DNA from 3 places in the Nocardia sp. NPDC051321 genome. Region 1 is predicted to be linked to each of the others. Evidence: riboswitches for the same ligand, from Rfam matches in the RefSeq annotation. Region 1 holds a riboswitch; each other region holds the start of a gene.
What was found. Region 1 has a riboswitch for S-adenosylmethionine ahead of ACIA8C_RS26275 (bifunctional o-acetylhomoserine/o-acetylserine sulfhydrylase). Riboswitches for the same ligand answer to the same signal wherever they lie in the genome.

Region 1 (7,887 bases):
CGTTGGGCCGGAGTGGATTCCGTTCTGCTCACCAACTCGCTGCTACAGGTCGCCGAGATGCTCGGCAGGCTGGCGGTCAGCGAGCCCGACGAATACCCCCGCGAACGCCTGCAGGGATTCGTCCACGCCATCGTCGGCCTGCTGGTCGGCGCCCCCGCCGACGACTGATCGTGCGCGGCGAAACCGCTGCGCACGAGGTGGATTCAGTTAGCAGGCTGACGGCTCTGCTGCGCCAGCCGCATCGTCTCGGTCAGCAGCTTGGACACCGCCGCGGCCTCGGTGAGGAAGCCGTCGTGTCCGTCGCGCGAGTGCACGACCTCCAGTCCGTCGCAGCCAGGCAATCCCTCGGCGAGTTCCTGCTGCGTGCGCAGCGGATACAGCCGATCGGAGTCGACGCCGCCGACCACGCACGGGACCGGCGTCGCGGCCAGCGCCGCTCGTACGCCGCCGCGTCCGCGCCCGACGTCGTGCCGGTTCATCGCCTCGGTCAGCAGCACGTAGGTGCCGGGATCGAAACGCCCGCAAAGTTTGTCGGCCTGGTGGTCGAGGTAGCTCTGCACCGCGTACCGGCCGCCGCGCCACGGATCCTCGGCGCCCTGCGCGCTGTTCTCGAACCGGTGGTCCAGCTCGTCCTCGGTGCGATAGGTCAGGTGCGCGATCCGCCGGGCGATGCCCATGCCGGCCATCGGCGCGCGATCGGTGTCGTGATAATCGCCGCCCTGCCAGTCCGGATCGGCCTTGATGGCCGCGATCTGGGTGGTCTGCGTGCCGATCTGGTCGGCGGTGGCGCGGGCGCCGACGGCCAGCACCAGCGCGGAGCCGACCCGGTCCGGCGCGCCGACCATCCACTCCAGCACCCGCATGCCGCCCATCGACCCGCCGACCACCGCGGCGAGCCGCTCGATGCCGAGCCGGTCCATCAGCGCCGCCTCGGCGGACACCTGGTCGCGGATGGATATCTCCGGAAACCTTGCGCCCCAAGGCTTTCCGTCGGGCGCCAGCGTCGAAGGGCCGGTGCTGCCCTGGCAGCCGCCGAGCACGTTCGTCGCGATCACACACCACTCGTCGGTGTCGAGCGGACAGCCCGGCCCGACCATACCGTCCCACCAGCCGGGCAGCTGATGAATGTCGTCCGGGTGGCCGACCACGTGCGAGTCGCCGGTCAGCGCGTGCTCGACCAGCACCACGTTGTCCAGCGAGGGGGAGAGCTCGCCCCACCGCTGCACCGCGAGGTGCACCTGCGGGATGACCGTGCCGCTTTCCAGCTTCACGTCTCCGATGGCGATGATGCCGAGCCGCCCGTCCGGGGGTGGCAGGGCCACCCCGGACGAACGGGCGAAACTCGGTTCGGTACTCACCGTCACGTCGCCGCCGCCGCGAAACCGGCACGCAGGTCGCTCAGAATGTCCTCGATTCCCTCGATGCCCACCGCCAAACGGACCAGACCCGGGGTGACACCGGCGAGCAGTTGCTCGTCGGGCGTCAGCTGCGAATGTGTGGTCGACGCGGGGTGAATCACGAGGGAGCGCACATCTCCGATGTTAGCCACATGGCTGTGCAGGGCTAATCCGTCGACGAACTTCTTGCCCGCATCGACACCACCGCGAAGTTCGAAGGCGACGATCGCGCCCGGCCCCTTCGGTGCCAGCCGCTTGGCCCGCTCGTACCAGGGCGAAGTCGGCAGACCCGCGTAGATCACCTTCGTGACGTCGGGCTGGGTGGTCAGGAATTCGGCCACCGCCTTGGCGTTGGCGACATGCCGATCGACCCGCAAGCTGAGCGTCTCGATGCCCTGGCTGATCAGAAACGCGTTGAACGGCGAGATCGCCGAGCCGAGATCCCGCAGCAACTGCACGCGCGCCTTGAGCGCGAAGGCGGGCGCACCGAGGTCGGCGAACACCGCACCGTGGTAGCTCGGGTCCGGGGTGGTGAAGCCGGGGAAGCGCGGCTGTCCCTGCGCGTCGGTCACCGTCCAGTCGAAAGTGCCGCCGTCGACGAGCACACCCGCCACCGCCGAACCGTGCCCGCCGAGGTACTTGGTCGCCGAGTGCACGACGATGTCGGCACCGTGCGCCAGCGGCTGGATCAGGTACGGCGTGGCGACGGTGTTGTCCACGATCAGCGGCAGCCCGGCGTCGTGCGCGATGGCGGAGATACCGGGGATGTCGAAGATGGCGCTGCTCGGGTTGGCGATGGTCTCGCCGTAGAACGCCTTGGTGTTCGGCCGGATCGCGGCCCGCCACTGGTCCAGGTCGTCGGGGTCGTCGACGAAGGAGACCTCGATGCCGAGCTTGGGCAGCGAGTAGTGGAAGAGGTTGTAGGTGCCGCCGTAGAGGTGCGGGCTCGACACGATGTGATCGCCCGAGGTCGCCAGGTTCAGGATCGCGAACGTCTCCGCGGCTTGTCCGGAGGCCAGCAGCAGTGCGGCGACACCCCCTTCGAGCGCGGCGACGCGCTGTTCGACCACGTCCTGGGTGGGGTTCATGATCCGGGTGTAGATGTTGCCCGGCTCGGCGAGGCCGAACAGCGCCGCGGCGTGATCGGTATCGCGGAAGGCGTACGAGGTGGTCTGATAGATGGGCAGGGCCCTGGCACCGGTGGTGCCGTCTGGTGCCTGGCCCGCGTGCACCTGCTTGGTCTCGAAGGACCACTGCGCGGTGGGATCGATATCGGCCGCGGGCAGGGTGGAATTACTCATGAGCTTTGCTCCAAAGAAAAGGTTGTTCGCCAGAACTAGGGGGTTATCGGGATTTAGGCGAAGGACAACAACACATTTCGGGAACCTCCTGAAAGCGCGCTTGCTCTCGACCTTCGAGAGCCCGGTCATCACCCGGAGCACCCCACCGCTGCTGGAGGGTTGCCGTCCAGCAAGCCGGGGCTTCGCGCTGGCACTCATGACCTGAGGGCATCATAACCGGCCGTCGAGCGGCGGCCGAATTCTGTCCTCGAACTCAGCCGGAAGCGCTGGTCCGCGCGCCGCCGCAGACGCGGAAGAACTCCTTGAACGCGGCGGTGAAGGAGTTCCGGCCTGCCGTGGCGGCCTCGTGCAGATCGTCGTAGTCGAACATGCTCTCGCCGCACTCCATGGCGAGGTGACCGATGAGCTGCCAGGTGCCGAGGATCAGCCGCACCGGCAGTGCGCAGGGTGTGCTGCCGAGCCGTTCGGCGACCACCTCAGCGATGGCGATGTTCTTGTTGTCGGCGTGCTCGATGCTGCGCGCGCTGACCGAGGGACTGCTGCGCACGATGCGCTGCATCTGCTGGAATTGCCGGAAGGAGACCGGGCCGCCGCCGGGTTCGCTGACGGCTCGGTCGACGACCTGCAGGAACGCCGTGCGCAGCGATTCCAGTTCGTTGCCGGTGACCGGGAGCTGGCGCAGGGCCGCCGCCACCGCCTGGCCGAAGTCCTGAATCGGACCGAGGACGATGTCCTCTTTGCTGTCGAAGTACCGGTTGATCGTGCGCGGCGACACGTCGGCCGCATTGGCGATTTGCTCGACCGTCGTCGCGTCGAAACCCTGTGCCTCGCACAGGTTCAGGCCGATCTCGATGATCCGCAACCTGGTCTGCTGCTTCTTGCGTTCGCGCAGGCCGGGGTTGGCGTTCGGCGCGGCGCTCGCAGGGGTCTGCGCTGCGGCACTCGCGCCCGTCGGCGTCGGTGACTCGAGCATGCTCCCACCTTATCGAAACCCAGCGTTTTCGTGTCATTAACCGCCAAATGTCGCATCACGACATTTTTCGCTTGACGCCAATTGGCGCCTACTGACAGGATAGCCACCGAGTTCGAAGTGATGAGGAGATGACCGTGACCGACACTGCGCAAGCGGTAGAGATATCTGAAAAACGAGGCGGTTCGGCCCGCTGGTTCGCCCTCGGCGTGATCGCATTAGCCCAGCTCATGGTGGTTCTGGACGCCACCATCGTGACCATCTCGCTGCCGTTCGCGCAGGCTGATCTCGGCATCAGCGACGGCAACAAGCAGTGGATGCTGACCGCTTACACGCTGATCTTCGGCGGCCTGCTGCTGCTCGGCGGTCGACTGGCCGACTACCTGGGCCGACGCCGGATGTTCATCATCGGCCTGGTCGGCTTCGCCGCCGCGTCGGCACTTGCCGGTCTCGCGCAGAACGGCGCGGAGATGTTCGCTGGGCGCGCGCTGCAGGGTGCGTTCGCGGCGTTGCTCGCACCGGCGGCGTTGTCGCTGTTGTCGGTGACCTTCACCGAGGCGCGCGAGCGGGCCACCGCATTCGGCGTGTTCGCGGGTATCTCGGCCGGTGGTGCCGCGCTCGGACTGATCGCCGGTGGCGCGCTCACCGAGTACGCCTCGTGGCGCTGGTGCCTGCTGGTGAACACCCCGATCGCGTTGCTCGCCTTGCTCGGCGCGCTGGCGTGGGTGGTCAAGGACGTGCCGGCGCCGCGTACCGGCGGCTACGACGTGCCCGGCGCGGTCACCGTGACGCTCGGCCTGATCGCGATCGTCTACGGCTTCAGTCGCGCCGCCGAGGACGGCTGGTTGTCCGGCAGCACCCTCGGCCTGCTCATCGCCGGTGCCGCGCTGCTGATCGCGTTCGTCGTCATCGAACGGCGCTCGGCCAATCCGCTACTGCCGCTGCACATTCCGGGCGAGATCAACCGTGGCGGCGCGTTCCTCGCTGCGCTGCTTGTGCCGATCGCCATGTTCGCGATGTTCCTGTTCCTCAGCTACTACTTCCAGATCACCCTGGGCTACTCGTCGCTGAAGGCCGGTTTCGCGTTCCTGCCCTTCCCGGCCGGCATCGCGATCTCCGCGGGCGTCACCAGTGCGCTGCTGCCGAAGCTCGGCCCGCGTCCGCTGATGGTGGCCGGTGCGGTGCTCGGGGTGATCGGCCTGCTGTGGCTGGCGCAGCTCGGTTTCGGTGACAGCTACGCGTCCAGCGTGTTGCCCGCGCAGGTGCTGATCGCGCTCGGCATGGGTCCGCTGTTCGTCGGCATGCAGACCGTCGCGCTGCATCAGGTCGAGGAGGCGGATTCCGGCGTGGCCAGTGCGCTGCTGAACGCGGCGCAGCAGGTCGGCGGGGCGGTCGGCACGGCGCTGCTGACCACTATCTCGGTGCAGACCGCCAAGTCCTACGCGGAGAGTCACGCCACGATCGACAACCTGATCGCCCGTGCCTCGATTCACAGTTACGACGTGGCGTTCTACGTCGGCGCCGGGTTCTTCCTCGCCGCCGTTCCGGTGATCGCGTTCATGATCAGGGACCGGCCCGCGAACCTGATCGAGGGTGCCGAGGACGGGGCGCGCCCGGTCCACGTCGGCGTCTGAATCTCCTCGATACCCCCTCGGTCCGCGTATCGCCAGCTCGGCGATGCGCGGACCGAGGTCGTTGGGCCGGGTGACCTGCGAATTGCAGAATGACCTACCAGCCAGTAAGTTCGTGGGGTTTCTCACTCAGGGGGCTGCCCGCACACCACGATCATCGGCAGCAGTACGCTTGTCTTGTTTGCACCACACGTCTCGCGGACAACGCGGGGCATATACGTTGTCTGTTGGAACAGCTGGGGTCCGCTCACAAGCGTGTTCGCCTGGCCGTGCAATGAGGGCACCATCCTAGGAGGACACGAAGATCCATGTCCAAAATCAAGGTTGAAGGTACCGTCGTCGAACTCGACGGCGACGAGATGACCCGGATCATCTGGCAGTTCATCAAGGACAAGCTGATCCACCCGTATCTCGATGTGAATCTCGAGTACTACGACCTGGGCATCGAATACCGGGACAAGACGGACGACCAGGTCACCATCGACGCGGCCGAGGCGATCAAGCGCCACGGCGTCGGCGTCAAGTGCGCCACCATCACTCCTGATGAGGCGCGCGTCGAGGAATTCGGCCTGAAGAAGATGTGGCGGTCGCCCAACGGCACCATCCGCAACATCCTCGGTGGCACCATTTTCCGTGCGCCGATCATCATCTCCAACGTTCCACGCCTGGTGCCCGGCTGGACCAAGCCGATCATCATCGGCCGTCACGCCTTCGGCGACCAGTACCGCGCCACCGACTTCAAGGTGTATCAGGCCGGCTCGGTCACCATCACCTTCACGCCGGAGGACGGCAGCGAGCCGATCCAGCACGAGGTCGTGAAGATGCCGGAAGACGGCGGCGTCGTCATGGGCATGTACAACTTCAAGGCTTCGATCGTCGATTTCGCGCGGGCCTCGTTCAACTACGGCCTGCAGCAGAACTACCCGGTGTATCTCTCGACGAAGAACACGATTCTCAAGGCTTACGACGGCATGTTCAAGGACACCTTCCAGGAGGTGTTCGATGCCGAGTTCAAGACCCAGTTCGACGCGGCGGGCCTGACCTACGAGCACCGCCTCATCGACGACATGGTCGCCTCCTCCATGAAGTGGGAGGGCGGTTACGTCTGGGCCTGTAAGAACTACGACGGTGACGTGCAGTCCGACACCGTGGCCCAGGGCTTCGGTTCGCTCGGCCTGATGACGTCGGTGCTGCTGACCCCGGACGGCAAGACCTGTGAGGCGGAGGCCGCGCACGGCACCGTCACCCGGCACTACCGCCAGCATCAGCAGGGCAAGCCGACCTCGACCAACCCGATCGCGTCGATCTTCGCCTGGACGCGCGGGCTCGAGCACCGCGGCAAGCTCGACAACACCCCCGAGGTGATCGGCTTCGCGCAGACCCTCGAGGACGTCGTCATCAAGACCGTCGAAGGCGGTCAGATGACCAAGGACCTCGCGTCGCTGGTCGGTGGCGACCAGGGTTACCTGAGCACCGAGGAATTCCTCGGCGCGCTCGACGCGAACCTGGCCCGCGCACTGCGCTAGTCCAGGAATAACCCGGCGCTGGAAGCGAATCCGGCGCCGGGAGGATGACCTTACGGGCACCCGCACCACACGGTGGTACGGGTGCCCGGACTGTTTTCCGGGCACCGGCCAGGCGCCGTCGAGCAATCGAATAGCTCGACGCCGGAAGCGAATCCGAGGCAGGGATGACGCTGACCACATCCGGTCGTACGGTCGTCCGGGTCGGGTGGGGTACGCGGTTGTTTCCGAATGGAATTTGCCAGGTGGCGGGGCATGACGTGTCCCTATTGCGCATTTTTACATTCTGACCTGCACGTTTTCGTCATTGTTAGCGTGTCTCAACTCACGTTTACTGGGGAAGCGAAACCGCCTGTTGGGGCGTTTCATGGATACGTGACCACACCACTCGCCGCCCAGGCCCCCGCACGCCCCGAGCCTGCGCGGACGACTTGGCATATGCCTGCCATGCTCGCGCTGGCGCTCGGTGGATTCGGTATCGGCACAACAGAATTCGTCACCATGGGTTTGCTGCCGGATATCGCGCATGCCATGAATGTTTCCGAGCCGACCGCGGGGCACGCGGTCTCGGCGTACGCACTCGGCGTGGTGATCGGCGCGCCGGTGATCGCCGCCCTGTGCGCGCGGGTCTCCCGCAAGAAGCTGCTCATCGCGTTGATGGCGGCGTTCACGCTGGGCAACGTGGCGACCGTACTCGCGCCGACCTTCCAGACCCTGGTGCTCGCCCGGTTCGTCTCCGGCCTGCCGCACGGCGCGTATTTCGGCGTCGCCTCGCTGGCCGCCGCCACGCTTGCCCCGGTGGGTCAGCGCGCGAAGGCGGTTGCCGCGGTTATGCTCGGGTTGAGCGCCGCCAATGTTGTCGGCGTTCCCGCAGCCACCTGGCTCGGCCAGCATCTCGGCTGGCGCGACGCCTACGTGGTGGTCGCGGTGATCGGGCTGGCGACGGTAGCCGCACTGATCCGCTTCGTGCCGGAGCTCACCGGCATCACCATGACCAACCCGATGACCGAACTCGGCGCGCTGCGCCGCCCCCAGGTGTTGCTCACCCTGCTGGTCGGCGCGATC
Region 2 (7,887 bases), on a different contig from region 1:
ACTCGGTGCGCGGCGCGGCGAACGCCTTGTCGGCCATCAGCGGGCCGAACATGCCGCTCATCGCGGGCAGATCCAGGCCATAGGAAAAGTGCTTGCCCGACCCGGTGAGCACGATCGCGCGCACCTCGGGATCGGCGTCGAGCCCATGGAAGATCTCCGGCAACTCCCGCCAGAAATCGGGGCCCATCGCGTTGCCCTTGCCGGGACCCGTCAGCGTCACCTGCGCGACGTGGTCCTTCGTTTCTACGGTGAAAGCCTGCCAATCAGTCATTTGTACAGCGTATCGAGCAGGTGGCGGGCGGACCCTCCCCATCCCGGAATGGGTCAGCACAGACGATGCCCCTCCGCTCTCACTCGACCACCACAGCGCGAGTTTCGCGAGCGCCGTTCGTGGCCCGTCGGCCGCGAAAACGCCGCGGCCACGCGGCCGACAGCAATGTAAACCCTGCGCAAAATCGGTGCGGCGCATTAGGTCCCACCTCGTCCTGAAGCGGATCATGGGGACGGTCAGCAAACCTCAATCTTCGAGTCGGAGGCCATCATGCTGATGCATCGAGGAATCGGTCTCGCACGATTCAACGAAATCTCCCGTGCCCGTGCGATACACGCGCTCTTCTCTTGCTGCGGCAATGTCACCTGGGCCGCCAAGCTGGCGGACGCCAGGCCGTATCCGGATCGGGACGCGCTGCTGGCAGAGGCCGATGTCGGGTTGCTCGCGTTGTCCAAGGGTGATCTCGATCGGGCACTCGAAGCAGTTGCGCACGAACAGGTCTCGGACGACAGCAGGACCGAGCTGGCGCGGATCACCCGGGCGCGCATCGCGCTGCTGCTCGGGCCGAGCGAGGGCTATCCGGAATACTGACGCATTCGTCGAGTAGCCCGGCGCACCATCCGCAATCGCTCTACTCTGGTGGCATGCGCAGGTCGACATTGCCACCGATCGCCTGCCGAGTCGCGGACACCCTCATCGCCCGAGGCCATCACGGTGTCATCGTGACCCAGCCGGCACCAACCCCCACCGTCGAAGATGCCGCGCGAACGCTCGGCGTCGAGGTGGGCGCCATCACCTCCGCGCTGGTCTTCCTGCTGGACGAGGATCCTGTGCTGCTCCTGGTCTCCGGCGCGCACGAGGTAGACCTCGAATCCACCGGAAAGCGCCTCGACGGCACCCTCACCCCGGCCCCCGCCGAAATGGTCCGCGAGGTCACCGGCCAGCCGATCGGCGGCATCGCCCCCGTCGGCCACCCCACCAACCTCCCCACCTGGGTAGACACCGCCCTATCGAACCATCGCGAGGTATGGGCCGCAGGCGGCCACCCGAACACAGTGTTCCGCACCTCTTTCCACGAACTGGTCCGAATAACCGCAGGCCTCCCCCTGGACGTCGACTAACCCAGCACATCACCCCAGCCAGTCTTTTTCTTTAACCCACCGCCACCACTGATCTCGCAAGCACATGGGTAACTCACCGGGCACGGGCTAATCCACCCCCATCGATACCGCCAGTCGCCAACGTCACTCTCACGCCACCCAAGTCTGGCCTAAATACCCGGAGAGGCGGGGGAGCCGGGACAGCGTAGGTTTGGGTGGGTGACCGAAGCAGAACGGCCCGCCACGGATTTCCAGGTCCCTGATGATCTGAGCGGGATCACCGCCGAGCAATTCCGCGCCTCGATGCGCCACTATCCGGCGGGCGTCACCGTTGTCACGCTGAACTCTCCGAACGGCCCGATCGGCTTCACCGCGACGTCTTTCGCGTCGCTGTCGCTGGCGCCTCCGCTGGTGTCTTTCAACATCGCGCACACCTCTTCCAGCCTGACCGCCCTGCTCGATGCCGAGTCCGTCGTCATTCATTTTCTCGGCGAACACCAGCACGACCTGGCTCAGCGCTTCGCCCGCACCGCCGCGGACCGTTTCACCGACCGTTCGCTGTGGACCACCCTCGACACCGGCGAACCGGTCCTGCACGGCACGCCCATCTGGCTGCGCGCCACCATCCACCAGCTGATCCCCCTCGGCGACCACACCCTCGTCGTCGGCCTGGTGACCCGAGTCCACGACAACACCAACGAAACCCCCGCCGCCGCTCCCCTGCTCTACTACAACGGCCGGTACCACCGCCCGACAAGGCTCGGCGACTGAGCCGAGGCCGGGCGACCGCTGTTGCCGGACTAGCCGATCAGGCAGGGAGCCGCGCCGGTCGGGGCTTCGGAAGTGAACGGGCGGGTTTCGGGGGTGGGGTTCCAAAGACCCTGTGTGGCGGCGTAGTTCCAGGCCGGGCCGGTGCGCACGAGGGTGCCGACGGCTTCGATGAGCCGGTCTACGTCGGCGAGGGTGGTGCCTAGGCCGATGCTGGCGCGGAGCGCACCGTCGAGGTCGAGGCGGGCGAGCAGCGGGTGCGCGCAGAAGCGGCCGTCGCGGACGCCGATGCCGTGTTCGGCGGAGAGGTAGGCGGCGACGTGGCCGGGGACGAAGCCGTCCAGGGTGAAGGCGACGATGCCGACGGTGTCGGGTGCGTCGTTCCAGATACGCAGCAGGTTGACGCCGGGGATGGCGGCGAGGCCGTCGCGCAGCCGGTCGGCCAGGCGGTGTTCGTGCGCGGCGAGGGTGTCGGCGTCGATTCGACTGAGCGCGTCGCAGGCGGCGGCGAGTGCGGCGGCGCCGAGCACGTTGGGTGAACCACCCTCGTGCCGTTGCGGCGCGGGCGCCCATTCGGCGCCGGCGGTGGTGACCTCACGGACCGCGCCGCCACCGGCCAGGTAGGGCTGCGCGGTGTCGAGCCAGTCGCGGCGGCCGACCAGCACGCCCGCGCCGAACGGCGCGTACAGCTTGTGCCCGGAAAACGCGAGGTAGTCGATGCCGGTGTCGCGCAGGCTGATTCGCCGGTGCGGCGCGAGCTGGGCGGCGTCGACGAGGATGCGGGCGCCGCACTGGTGGGCGATGGTGGCCAGGCGCTCCAGCGGCAGCACCTCGCCGGTGACGTTGGACGCGCCGGTGACCGCGAGCAGCGCGGCGGGCTTGCTACACAGCTCGGCGACCAACCGCCCGACGGTCTCCTCGACGGTGGCCGCGGCCTGCACGACGCGGCGGCCGTGCCTGGTCCACGGCAGGAAGTTGGCGTGATGCTCGATGTCGAGCACCACGGTGTCGCCGGGCACGCAGGACGCGAGCAGATTCAGCGAGTCGGTGGTGTTGCGGGTGAACACCACCACCTGGTCGTCGGTCGCGTCGAGGAAGCGCCTCACCGAACCACGGGCCGCCTCGTAGCACTCGGTGGAGATCCGCGAGGCGTAGCCCGCGCCGCGGTGCACGCTTGCGTAGAACGGCAGCAGCTGCTGCACCCGGTCGGTGACCTGGGCCAATGCCGGTGCGCTCGCGGCGTAGTCGAAGTTGGCGTAGGTGGTCGTCCCGCCCTGGACGAGGGGCACCTGGAGGTCGTCACCGGATACCCTGGCGAGGGGGGCAGAGCTTACCCACCCCGCCGGCTCCGCCGTCTGCCGTCCCCTAGCGTTCTGGCTCACCACAGCAGTCATCACGAAAATCCCGTCGGCTCTGGGACCCGCAATCAGACGATTCGTCGAGTCCGCGCTTGCCGCACCCGGTCGGGTGTCAGCCCGGTCGTCACCCGGAGCACCCCACCGCGGAGGAGGGTTGCCGACCAGCAAGCCGGGGCTGAACGCTGGTACTCATGACCTGTTCCGAGATTGGCAGATGCCCCCCGGCGCTGTCAACCACGGCCACGGCGCGTGTGTCGGCAGGCAATAAAGCGTTGCCAATTCGGCCGTGCTGGGTTCACATCGTGAGGTGTCACTTTCGCTACTGATCAGCTTCGTCGGCCTGTGCGTCCTGCTGGCGCTCACGCCGGGGCCGGATTCGTTCCTGGTGCTGCGGTTCTCGCTGGTCGACGCGCGACCGGGCGTCGCGGCCGCGATCGGGTCGTCGCTGGGCGGGCTGCTGTGGGCGGTGGTGGTCGCCGCTGGTGTCGCCACGCTGCTCGAGCAGTCGGCGACGGCGTACCGCGCGCTGAAGCTGATCGGTGGAATCTACTTGGTGTACTTGGGTATTCGCGCGCTGCTCGAGCAACGACGGCAGCGCATCGCCGGCCGGGAATCCGACGGCGCCGACGGCCTCGCGCGGGCGGGCGGCGGCTCCCGCGCATCGGTTCGCTCGGCGTTCACCGCAGGCGTCGTCTCGTGCCTGTTCAACCCGAAAGTCGGGCTGTTCTATCTCGCCGTACTGCCCCAGTTCCTGACCGAGGTCACCTTCGCCAACACCCTCGCGCTCGGTGCCGTCGAATCGTCGATTGCGGCGGTCGCGATGGTGCTCTTGGCGCTGGCCGCCTCTCGTGCGGTCGCGCTGCTGCGCCGTCCGCGGATCCGGGACCGGCTCGAACTGGCCGGCGCCGCCATCCTCGCCGCGCTCGGCGTCGGCACCGCCGCCTCCGCGGCGTGACCCGAAACGCACTGAGCTGCAAGATCACCAGGCCGATGAGGGGAATCACACCGGGTTGAGCACGCCGGTTCAGCGACCGCCCAGCGAACCCACCGGGTAACCCGCCCACCAGGCCTTGCTTCGGCGTGCCCGGCAGAAATCGCCACGACCTGCAACAACCCCGTCCGCGATCTCCCGAGCGGCAGCCGCGGCGGTGCGCAACAAACGTCGACAACCCCGAGTACCGTGGACAACTGGTCACCAGGGCGTTTGCCAACTGGTAACCCAGCTATGACACAAACAACACCAGGGAAGTGCGAGGCAGGTCGAATGGGAGGTGGGCAGGGCGTCATGCTCCAACCACAGGTTGATGTGACGGTTGACCCACTACGCCGGACCGCGCACACGCCGCAGGCCCGGACCCTCGTCGACATCCTGACCGCGACCGCGCTGACCCATCCAGACGCACCCGCCATCGATGACGGCCAGATGGTGCTCAGCTACCTCGAACTCGTCGTCGAGATCGAGAAGACCATGGCCAGGCTCACCACGGCGGGCGTGCGGCCGGGCGACCGAGTCGGCGTTCGGATGCCGTCGGGCTCCCGGGAGCTCTACCTGACCATCCTCGCCGTCTTGTACGCGGGCGCCGCGTATGTGCCGGTCGACGCCGACGACCCGGACGAGCGAGCCCAGCTGGTCTTCGGCGAGGCTCAGGTCACCGCGATCGTCACCGCGGCGGGCATCGAGACGACACCGGCGGGAATCCGTGCCGCAGCGGACAATCCGGCCGACGCGAGCACCAGCACGCTGCCGACCCCCACCGACGACGCCTGGATCATCTTTACCTCGGGCTCCACCGGAACGCCGAAAGGTGTTGCGGTGACTCATCGCAACGCCGCCGCGTTCGTGGACGCCGAGGCTCGCCTCTTCCTGCCGGACGCCCCGATCGGCCCCGGCGACCGGGTGCTCGCCGGACTCTCCGTCGCCTTCGACGCCTCCTGCGAGGAAATGTGGCTGGCCTGGCGCAACGGCGCCTGCCTCGTCCCCGCCCCGCGCGACCTGGTCCGCACCGGTGCCGATCTCGGTCCGTGGCTGGTGCGGCGCGAAATCAGCATCGTGTCCACGGTGCCGACGCTGGCCGCCACCTGGCCCGCCGAGGCGCTGGACGCGGTCCGGCTGTTGATCTTCGGCGGTGAAGCGGTGCCGCCCGAACTCGCCGAACGACTTGCGGGGAACACGGCCGCGCGAGCGACGGGCCCGGAGGAGGTAGCGCAGCGTAACCACGGAGGGCACCGCGAACGCGGCGAATCCAACGCCGATTCGGATCGTGAGGTGTGGAATACCTACGGCCCCACCGAGGCAACCGTAGTCGCCTGCGCCGCTCTGCTCGACGGCACCTGGCCCATCCGGATCGGGCTGCCGCTGGACGGCTGGGACCTCGTGGTGATCGACGCGGCCGGAAACCCGGTGGCCGAGGGCGAATCCGGCGAACTGGTGATCGGCGGCGTCGGCCTGGCCCGCTATCTCGATCCCGCGAAGGACGCCGAAAAGTACGCGCCGCTGCCCTCGGTCGGCTGGGACCGCGCCTACCGCAGCGGCGACCTGGTCCGCAACGACAGCGCGGGCCTGGTCTTCCTCGGCCGCGCCGACGACCAGATCAAGCTCGGCGGCCGCCGCATCGAACTCGGCGAGATCGACAACGCGCTGCAGCACCTGCCCGGCGTCACCGGCGCCGCCGCCGCGATCCGAACCACCAAGGCGGGCAACAAGATCCTGGTCGGCTACCTCACCGGCACGGGCCCCGAATTCGACACCAAAGCCGCCAGAGCCCAACTCGCCGAACAGCTTCCGGCGCCGCTGGTGCCCAGGCTCGCGGTGGTCGATGAGCTGCCGACCCGCACCTCCGGCAAGGTCGACCGTAACGCCCTACCGTGGCCGCTGCCGAACAGCACCGACGACGACGCCGACAACGATCTCACCGGCACCGCGCAATGGGTTGCCGGACTGTGGGATTCGGTGCTCGGCGGCGAGGTCACCGACCTCGACGCGGACTTCTTCGACCTGGGCGGCGGCTCGCTTGCCGCGGCCCAGATGGTGACCGCGCTGCGCGCACGTTATCCACAGATCACCGTCGCCGACCTCTACGACCACCCCCGCCTCGGCGCGCTGGTGGAACTGCTGGAGCAGAGCACACCGGCCGTCGCGGTCGAGGAGCGCGTCGTGCGACCGACGCCGCTGCGCGCGCAGTGTGTTCAGGTGCTGGCCACCATTCCGCTCACCACACTCACCGGCCTGCAATGGCTCACCTGGCTGGCCATCGTCGGCAATGTCGCGGGCTGGTCCGGCTCACTGCCGTGGCTGCCACACCTGTCCTGGTGGTGGACCCTGGCGGCGTTCCTGCTCTTCATCTCACCGCCCGGCCGGATGGCGATCTGCGTGGCCGGTGCCCGGCTGCTGCTGCGCGGCGTCGAACCAGGCCGGTATCCGCGCGGCGGCCCGGTGCACCTGCGGCTGTGGGCGGCGGTGCGCCTGTCCGAGGCCAGCGGTGCCGAAAACCTCTCCGGCGCACCATGGATGGTGCCGTTCGCCAGGGCGCTCGGCGCGAAGATCGGCAAGGGCGTCGACCTGCACACCCTCCCGCCGGTCACCGGCATGCTCGAACTGGGCGACGGCTGCAGCGTGGAGCCCGAGGTCGACCTGTCCGGCTACTGGATCGACGGCGATGTCGTGCACATCGGCCCGGTCACCGTCGGGCCCGGCGCCGTGGTCGGCTCCCGATCGATCCTGTTGCCCGGCACCAGAATCGGCAAGAACGCCGAGGTCGCGCCGGGCTCCGCGGTGTCGGGCAAGATCAAGGCCGAGCAGGAGTGGGCGGGCTCGCCCGCCGCCAAAATCGGTAAGGCGCAACACCGCTGGCCCCGGCACACGCCCGACCGAGCGGCACACTGGGTGGCGATCTTCGGCGTCACCTCGATGGCCTTGGCCGCGGTACCGATCCTCGGACTCGGCGCTGGCGGCCTCTTCATCGCCTGGTTCATCCGCGACACCCGCACCCTCGCGGGCGGTTTGGGCCGCGCCTTCGCGATCCTGCCGGTCGCCACGCTGCTCAGCCTCGCGGTCTACGCGGCGATCACCATCATCTTGGTGCGACTGCTCAGCTTCCGGTTGCGGGAGGGCTATCACCCGGTGCGCAGCCGGACGGGCTGGCAGGTCTGGTCCACCGAGCGGTTGCTGGATTCCGCGCGCACCTTCCTGTTCCCGCTGTACGCGAGCCTGCTCACGCCGATCTGGCTGCGTCTGCTCGGTGCGAAGATCGGCCAGGGCGTCGAGGCGTCGACGGTGCTGCTGCTGCCCAAGTTCACCACCGTCGCCGACGGCGCGTTCCTGGCCGACGACACCATGATCGCCAGCTACGAACTCGGCGGCGGCTGGCTGCGCATCGGCGAGGCGAAGGTC
Region 3 (7,887 bases), on a different contig from region 1:
CTACCTGGACGCCGGCCTCAACCACCTGGTCTTCCACGCTCCCGGCCACGACCAACGCCGCTTCCTCGACCTCTTCCAACGCGACCTGGCCCCCCGCCTCCGCGCCCTGGCCTGACCCCACAGACCATCCACACGTCGCACAGGGACTGAGCTGCCTGTGCGACGTGTGGGCGTCGACCTGCTGTGATCTGTGTGGAAAATCCGCTAGCTGAGGGCGTGGTCGAGGTCGGCTAGGAGGTCTTCGACGTCCTCTAGGCCGGTGGAGATGCGGAGGACGCCGTCGGAGAGGCCGATGGTGGCCCGGCCTTCGGGGCCCATCGCGCGGTGGGTTGTGGTGGCGGGGTGGGTGATCAGGGATTTGGCGTCGCCGAGGTTGTTGGAGATGTCGATGATGCGCAGGCGGTTGAGGACTTCGAAGGCGCGCTTCTTCGCCTCGTGCGCGGGAGCGTTCAGTTCGAAGGTGACCACGGTGCCGCCTGCGCTCATCTGGCTGGTGGCCAGGTCGTGCTGCGGATGTGATTGCAGGAACGGGTATTTCACCCAGCTGACCGACTTGTCGGCCTCCAGGAAGCGGGCGATACGCAACGCCGATTCGGTCGAATGACGCACGCGCAGCGGCATTGTCTCCAAACCCTTTAGCAGGGTCCACGCGTTGAACGGGCTCAGGGCCGGACCGGTATGGCGCATCAGGGTTTTCACCGGGCCGTCGATGTAGTCCTTCGCGCCGAGGATGGCGCCGCCGAGCACCCGGCCCTGGCCGTCGATGTGCTTGGTGCCGGAGTAGACGACCACGTCGGCGCCGAGTTCGAAGCCGCGCTGCAGCAGCGGGGTGGCAAAGACGTTGTCCAGCACCACCTTCGCGCCCGCGGCGTGCGCGAGCTCGGTGACCCGGCGCACGTCGACGAGGGTCTGCATGGGATTGGCCGGGGTTTCGAAGAACACCGCCTCGGTGGGCACGGACAACGCCTGCTCCCACTGCTCGAGATCCTCGCCGTCGACGAAGACGGTCTCGATGCCCCAGCGCGGCAGGATCTCGTTGCACACCACGAAGCAGGACCCGAATAGGCTGCGCGCGGCGACAAGCCGATCACCGGCCCCGAGCAGCGCACCCAAAGCGGTGAATACCGCGGACATTCCGCTCGCGGTCGCGAAGCACGCCTCGGCGCCGTCGAGCAGCCGCATCCGCTCCTCGAACATGGCCACCGTCGGGTTGCCGTAGCGGGAGTAGACGAAATGCTCCACGTCGCCGGTGAACGCGGCCTCGGCGGCCTCCGCGCTCTCGTAGACGAAGCCCGAGGTCAGGTAGAGCGCCTCGGAGGTTTCCTCGAAACCGGAGCGGCGCAACCCGCCGCGCACCCCGAGGGTCGCGGGGCCGACGCCATCGGGCAGCGGCTTGTCGAACGCACCACCGGTAATCACGACTGCCTCCCTGCGCCGCACCCCACAAACGCGGACCTACAGCACGTGCTCATGACTGCCGCCAGGGCAAGCCGAGGGCACGCCAGCCGGTTCCGCCGCGATGTCCGTCGGCGTCGACCGGTCCTTCGAAACCCTCGAGCACGTTGTACGAGGTGCCGAACCCGGCCTGCGTCGAGGCGATCGCCGCGCCGATGGAGCGCTGCCCCGAGCGGCAGAGGAAGATCACCGGGGCTTCGGGATTGTGCCCGTCGAGCGCCGTGACCAGCTGCTCGGTGAACTCGCCGTTGCGCGTGCCGGTCGAGTCGACCCACTCGATCAGCACCGTCGGGCGCTCGATCGAACTGGTGTCGGGCACGCCGACAAACTTCCATTCGGCCTCGGTACGCACGTCGACCAAGACGGCTTCGGGGTTGTCTCGCAACAGATCCCAAGCCTGCTGCGGGGTGATGTCACCGGCATAACTCATTTGGACCCTCCTAGAATCCGCACTTGCCGCGCTCGGGTTTGACGCGCGGCCAGGTCGTCACCCGGAGCACCCCACCGCGGAGGAGGGTTGCCGACCAGTATTGCCGGGGCTTGACACTGGTTCTCATGACCTTCTGCTGAGATTGCCTGGACTGGGGTCACCCTGTCAAATGGCTGCTCACGGTATGAGAATGCTCAATTACAGACCAGCCATTTGTCGCCGGATCTGGTCAGGTTCCAGGTGGAAGTCTGCTCATCGCCGTCGACCTTGGTGGTGACCGTCGCCTTCGCCCGATCGCCGTCGACCTGCGGATCATCGAGTTTCGTGATTTCCACAGTCTTTCCGCCGCCGGACCGCCCGGCAAGTGGGGACCGTTTCGGATCGAAGCCCTGGCAGCCAGCGCCTGGTGGGGGCACCAAGTCGGTGTTGTTAGACCCCTCGACGAAGTTGCGCACCGCGGCGGTGATCCGGTCCGATTCTGTGACATTTTTCTCAGCGGGCGACAGCACCCCGCCGAGCACGATCGCGCCGAGCACGAGCACCGCGACAACAGCCGCGGCGACGAACGGTGCCACGGAACGCTTGTCGGTCTGGTCGACCTTGATGACTTCGTCCTCCGCAGGTGACTGCTGATCGCTCATGCCACGATGATCCCTGGTCGGCGGCGTTATCCGGCGCGCACCCCCGCACCGCCGCGCCGCAGGCGACGAAGGTTGTTGTGCCGCGCGGGGAATCAACGGCGCGCGAGCGGATAACCCAAGAGCGCACGTCGGCGGCATCCGTTCAGTTCACGCACCGCCGGGGGCGACTGCACGCACCACCGATAGAATCGCGAGACTGCGGCCTGCTGTCATAGCCGCGGCTGGGGTGGCCACGAGCCGACAACTCCAGCGTCCGCGCCGCCAGGTGCAACCAGCCAGCGCGTAACTTAGCCTAGGCTAAGGAAGACGCCGTAATTTGTTCTCGACCATAAGGGTGCGCGTAAAAGATGACCGAACAGAGTGCAGCTAACCGCCCGCTCCGCATCGCCATCGTCGGCGCCGGACCGGCCGGGATCTACGCCGCCGACGCGCTGATGAAGTCCGACGCCGAGGTCAGCATCGACCTGTTCGAGCGCATGCCCGCGCCGTTCGGGCTGATCCGCTACGGCGTCGCGCCGGACCATCCGCGCATCAAGGGCATCATCACCGCCCTGCACAAGGTCCTCGACAAGCCGCAGGTACGCCTGCTCGGCAACATCGACTACGGCACCGACATCACCCTCGATGACCTGCGCACCTTCTACGACGCGGTGATCTTCTCGACCGGCGCCAACGCCGACCGCGCGCTCGGCATCCCCGGCATCGGCCTGGACGGCTCCTATGGCGCGGCCGACTTCGTGTCCTGGTACGACGGACACCCGGACGTGCCGCGCACCTGGCCGCTGGACGCGGAGAAGGTCGCCGTGCTCGGCGTCGGCAATGTCGCCCTCGACGTGGCCCGCGTGCTGGCCAAGACCGGCGACGAGCTGCTGCCGACCGAGATCCCGCCGAACGTCTACGCGGGCCTCAAGGCCAACAAGGCGCTCGAGGTGCACGTGTTCGGCCGCCGCGGCCCGGCGCAGGCCAAGTTCACCCCGCTGGAGCTGCGCGAGCTGGATCATTCGCCGACCATCGAGGTCATCGTCGATCCCGAGGACATCGACTACGACGAGGGCTCCGAGGCCGCGCGCCGCCACTCCAAGCAGGTCGACATGATCGCGAACACGCTGGAGCAGTGGGCGATTCGCGACGTCGGCAACCGCCCGCACAAGCTGTTCCTGCACTTCTTCGAGTCGCCCTCGGAGATCCTCGGCGAGGACGGCAAGGTCGTCGGCCTGCGCACCGAGCGCACCCAGCTCGACGGCACCGGCAACGTCAAGGGCACCGGCACCTTCAAGGAATGGGACGTGCAGGCGGTCTACCGCGCCGTCGGTTACCTGTCGCAGAACCTGACCAACCTGCCGTTCGACGACCAGGCGGGCACCGTGCCCAACGAGGCGGGCCGGGTGATCGGCGACGAGAACGCCGACGGCGCCGACCGCTACGTGCCCGCCACCTACGTCACCGGTTGGATCAAGCGCGGCCCGGTCGGCCTCATCGGCCACACCAAGGGCGACGCCAACGAGACGGTGGCCTGCCTGCTCGACGACAGCGCGAACTTCACCCCGGCCGCGCAGCCGGAGCTGGACGCCGTCACCACGTTCCTGGAGGGCAAGGGCATCCCCTTCACCACCTGGCAGGGCTGGTACCGCCTGGACGCGCACGAGCGCTCGCTCGGCGAACCGGAGGGCCGCGAGCGCGTCAAGGTCGTCGAGCGCGAGGACATGCTGCGGGCCAGCGAGCCGCACAAGGTCTAGACCGACGCGCTGTTACCTCCACGACAGCAGAAAAACTCGTACTGAGGCATTCTGTACAGGTGTTCGATGCCCATCTCCACATCTTCGATCCGCGGTTTCCGCGGTTCGAGAACGAGGGCTACCTGCCCGGCTCCTTCACCATCGCCGATTATCGAAAGCGCATGTCGCGCTTCGATGTCGGCGGCGGAGCCGTGGTCAGCGGGTCCTTCCAGGGCACCGACCAGACGTATCTGAAGGCGGCCCTCGCCGAGCTCGGCGAAGGTTGGGTCGGCGTCACCAGGCTCGACCTGGACGCCACCGACGACGAGATCATCGAACTGGACCGGATCGGCGTGCGCGGCCTGCGGTTCAATCTGAAGCGGGCCGCCGCCGACATCACCGGCATGACGCTGCAGGCGCTGCGCGCTCATGAGCTGGTCGGCTGGCATGTCGAGGTGTACATCGACGGGCAGATGCTCGCGTCGCTGCAACCGGTGATCTCGAAGCTGCCGGTGTTCTGTATCGACCACCTCGGCATGTCCGACGAAGGCCTGCCCTACCTGCTGGATCTGGTCGATCGCGGGGCCAGGGTGAAGGCGACAGGTTTCGGCCGGGTCGCGATGAGCGTGCCGGACACGCTGCGCCGCATCCACGCGGTCAATCCGGAGGCGCTGATGTTCGGCACCGACCTGCCCGGCACCCGGGCGGGTCGTCCCTTCCAGGATTCCGATGTCGATCTCATCTGCGATGTGGTCGGCACCGATATGTTCGCCGTCCTCGAAGACAACGCTCGCTCGTTCTACCGCCTCCCCGCCCGGGTCCGCCCCCTGCCGGAGGACCCGGCCCCCACCCTCCCGATGTACACCACCGAACAACCAACGATCCCCATCCGCCGCGACACCCTCCCCACAATCGAAGCGGCGGACACCATCCCGCTACCCATCATCGAGTAGCGCCGGTCAGGTGACGATGGCGCCGATAACCCAGACGCCGGTGGCGAGTAGTGCGCCGAGCAGTTCTATGAGCATCGACAGTCCTACGCCTTTGAGCGCGTGAACCGTTGACTGCCAAGCCTGTTGGCCGACACGAAGGCGCTGGAGTTCGGAGAGATAGACGCCGAGAACGAAGCCGACGAACAGGCCGACCACGGGGATCACGAAGAAGCCGACAATGCCGAGCACCGCGCCGAGGATGAGGGAGCGGTTGGCGACGCCCGCGTCCTTCATCTTCCGGCCGGGCCAGGTGTATTTGATGACGCCGGAAAGCACCAGTAGCGCGGTGCTGACGGCGAAGACGGTCCAGGCGGTGGCGCCGCCGGTCATGAAGGCCCACACCGCGATCGCGCCGAAGATCAGAATGACGCCGGGCAGGATCGGGATGATGATGCCGAGCAGGCCGACCAGAATGACCAGGCCGACAACGACTTCCCCGGCGCCACTCACGACTCCACCTCTGGCATGACTCCACCTCACCGCGCGGGCTCGCCGGACGTTCCCGCGAGTGGTGCGCTGCTGAGATTGTGTCGTACCGAGTGCGTCCGCGCACCGGCTCGGGCGCAGGGTTCCCGGCGACCTAGGCGATGGATGAGCCAGCGTTATTGTCATACTGTCAATACACCGGCCGGTCCGCTGCCATGAGCAGCGCCGCAATGCCGGTGTGCTGGATCAACGACGAACCGAGGTAGGGCGTGAGCACTCCATCCACCGCCGCTAAAGGCCCGCTCGCGGGCATCAAGGTCATCGAACTGGCCGGCATCGGCCCGGGACCGCACGCCGCACTGCTGCTGGCCGACCTGGGCGCCGACGTGGTGCGGATCCAGCGAGCGGGCCAGATACCCGGCGGGTTCGACCGGCCGCAGCAGCGCGGGCGGACCATCGTCGAGGCCAACCTCAAGGACCCGGCCGACATCGAGAAGGTGCTCGGGCTCATCCAGAAGGCGGACGTGCTGATCGAGGGCTTCCGGCCGGGCGTGACCGAGCGGATGGGGCTCGGCCCGGACGACGCGCTCGCGCGCAACCCGCGCCTGGTCTACGGCCGGATGACCGGCTGGGGTCAGGAGGGCCCGCTGGCCGATCGCGCAGGCCACGACATCAACTACATCTCCATCACCGGCGTGCTGCACGCCATCGGCCGCAAGGGTGAGCGCCCAGTGCCGCCGTTGAACATGGTCGGCGACTTCGGCGGTGGCTCGATGTTCCTGGTATTCGGCCTGCTCGCCGCGCTCGTCGAGCGGCAGACCTCCGGCAAGGGGCAGGTCGTCGATGCCGCGATGGTCGATGGCGCGCTTGCCCTTTCGCACATGATCTGGGGTATGCGCGGGTACGGCGCGTGGTCCGACGAGCGCGGGGTGAACCTGCTCGACACCGGAATGTCGTTCTACGACACCTACGAAACCGCCGACGGCAAGTACATGGCGGTCGGCTCGATCGAGCCGCAGTTCTACGCGCAGTTGCTGGCCGGGCTCGGCATCGACCAGGAGGGCCTGCCCTTCCAGCTCGATCCGGCGGGGCAGGAAACGCTGAAAAAGCTGTTCACCGAACGCTTCCTGACCAAGACGCGCGACGAGTGGGCGGGGATCTTCGTCGGCACCGACGCCTGCGTCTCCCCCGTCCTCACCTTCGAGGAAGCCACGAAGAACGAGCACATCGCGGCCCGTGGCTCGTTGATCGAGGTCGACAACATCCCCCAGCACGCCCCGGCCCCCCGTTTTTCCCGCACCCCCAACGGCATCCCCACCCCGCCGCCCAACGAGGCGACCCCGATCGAATCCATCTGGGCGAACTGACTTTTCGACACGACCGAAACCGTGCGCGGCAGTACTGAACTCGACGGCACCACCGACCCCGATGCCCTCGCGGGCCGGGTGATCGACACGCTGCTCGGCGGCGTTGGTACCGGACGACGCCAGTAGTCGACGACGCCGTTATTCGCTGCGGCGCAACGACATCAGTAGCAGGTGAGCGGCTGGAGTGCGTCGGCGGCGCGGGGTGTCAGCGCCTCGTATGCGGCGGCCATCGCCTTGACCGCCAAGCGGAGTTCGGGTTCCTGGTGGGTGAAGGGCAACCGGATGAAGCGTTCGAACGCGCCCTGGACGCCGAATCTCGGTCCGGCGGCGAGCAATACGCCGTGGTTGGGCGCGGTGGCGGCCAGTGCGGTGGAGACGGGCGCCGGTAGCTGCGCCCACACGGACATGCCGCCCGCGCCGTAGCTGAGCCGCCACTCCGGCAGCTCGTCGGCGACGGCCTCGACCAGCGCGGCACGTTGCGCGCGCAGCTGGTCGCGGCGGCGATCGAGGATGGCGTCCGCGTTGGCGAGCAGGTGGACGGTGGCCAGCTGGTCCATCACCGGGGTGCCGAGGTCGACCGTAGAGCGGATGCCGAGCAGCTTGGTGATCAGCGGCTGGTTCGTGCGAATCCAGCCGACCCGCAGGCCACCCCAGAACGACTTCGAGGCCGATCCGATGGTGACGATCTCGTTCCCCTTGGCGAAGGCGGCCACCGGCGGCTGCGGCTCGCCGGACAGGTGCAGATCGCTCATCGACTCGTCGATCACCACGGTCATCCGGGTTTCCCTGGCGATTGCGGCCAGTTCGGCGCGGCCGTCCGCATCGAGCACCAGGCCGGTCGGATTGTTGAAGTCGGGCACC

Region 2: it holds a riboswitch for S-adenosylmethionine, as region 1 does, so the genes downstream of both, ACIA8C_RS16155 (aminotransferase class V-fold PLP-dependent enzyme) here and ACIA8C_RS26275 (bifunctional o-acetylhomoserine/o-acetylserine sulfhydrylase) in region 1, are expected to answer to the same signal.
Region 3: it holds a riboswitch for S-adenosylmethionine, as region 1 does, so the genes downstream of both, ACIA8C_RS12335 (rhodanese-like domain-containing protein) here and ACIA8C_RS26275 (bifunctional o-acetylhomoserine/o-acetylserine sulfhydrylase) in region 1, are expected to answer to the same signal.

What each region holds. Positions count from the first base shown of each region.
Region 1 is NZ_JBITEM010000011.1:108,714-116,600, forward strand. It holds gene ACIA8C_RS26265 (TetR/AcrR family transcriptional regulator) at 1-168, shown strand, start outside; gene ACIA8C_RS26270 (homoserine O-acetyltransferase) at 204-1,364, opposite strand; gene ACIA8C_RS26275 (bifunctional o-acetylhomoserine/o-acetylserine sulfhydrylase) at 1,361-2,698, opposite strand; SAM riboswitch class IV at 2,790-2,900, opposite strand; gene ACIA8C_RS26280 (TetR/AcrR family transcriptional regulator) at 2,952-3,671, opposite strand; gene ACIA8C_RS26285 (MFS transporter) at 3,800-5,302, shown strand; gene ACIA8C_RS26290 (NADP-dependent isocitrate dehydrogenase) at 5,608-6,825, shown strand; gene ACIA8C_RS26295 (MFS transporter) at 7,270-7,887, shown strand, end outside.
Region 2 is NZ_JBITEM010000006.1:263,918-271,804, forward strand. It holds gene ACIA8C_RS16135 (crotonase/enoyl-CoA hydratase family protein) at 1-271, opposite strand, end outside; gene ACIA8C_RS16140 (2-oxo-4-hydroxy-4-carboxy-5-ureidoimidazoline decarboxylase) at 542-862, shown strand; gene ACIA8C_RS16145 (YbaK/EbsC family protein) at 916-1,392, shown strand; gene ACIA8C_RS16150 (flavin reductase family protein) at 1,591-2,142, shown strand; gene ACIA8C_RS16155 (aminotransferase class V-fold PLP-dependent enzyme) at 2,172-3,533, opposite strand; SAM riboswitch class IV at 3,581-3,694, opposite strand; gene ACIA8C_RS16160 (LysE family translocator) at 3,805-4,452, shown strand; gene ACIA8C_RS16165 (Pls/PosA family non-ribosomal peptide synthetase) at 4,783-7,887, shown strand, end outside.
Region 3 is NZ_JBITEM010000004.1:568,916-576,802, reverse strand. It holds gene fgd (glucose-6-phosphate dehydrogenase (coenzyme-F420)) at 1-115, shown strand, start outside; gene ACIA8C_RS12340 (O-succinylhomoserine sulfhydrylase) at 205-1,419, opposite strand; gene ACIA8C_RS12335 (rhodanese-like domain-containing protein) at 1,469-1,885, opposite strand; SAM riboswitch class IV at 1,900-2,016, opposite strand; gene ACIA8C_RS12330 (hypothetical protein) at 2,080-2,526, opposite strand; gene ACIA8C_RS12325 (FAD-dependent oxidoreductase) at 2,874-4,262, shown strand; gene ACIA8C_RS12320 (amidohydrolase family protein) at 4,322-5,194, shown strand; gene ACIA8C_RS12315 (DUF456 domain-containing protein) at 5,201-5,683, opposite strand; gene ACIA8C_RS12310 (CaiB/BaiF CoA transferase family protein) at 5,929-7,026, shown strand; gene ACIA8C_RS12305 (PLP-dependent aminotransferase family protein) at 7,188-7,887, opposite strand, start outside.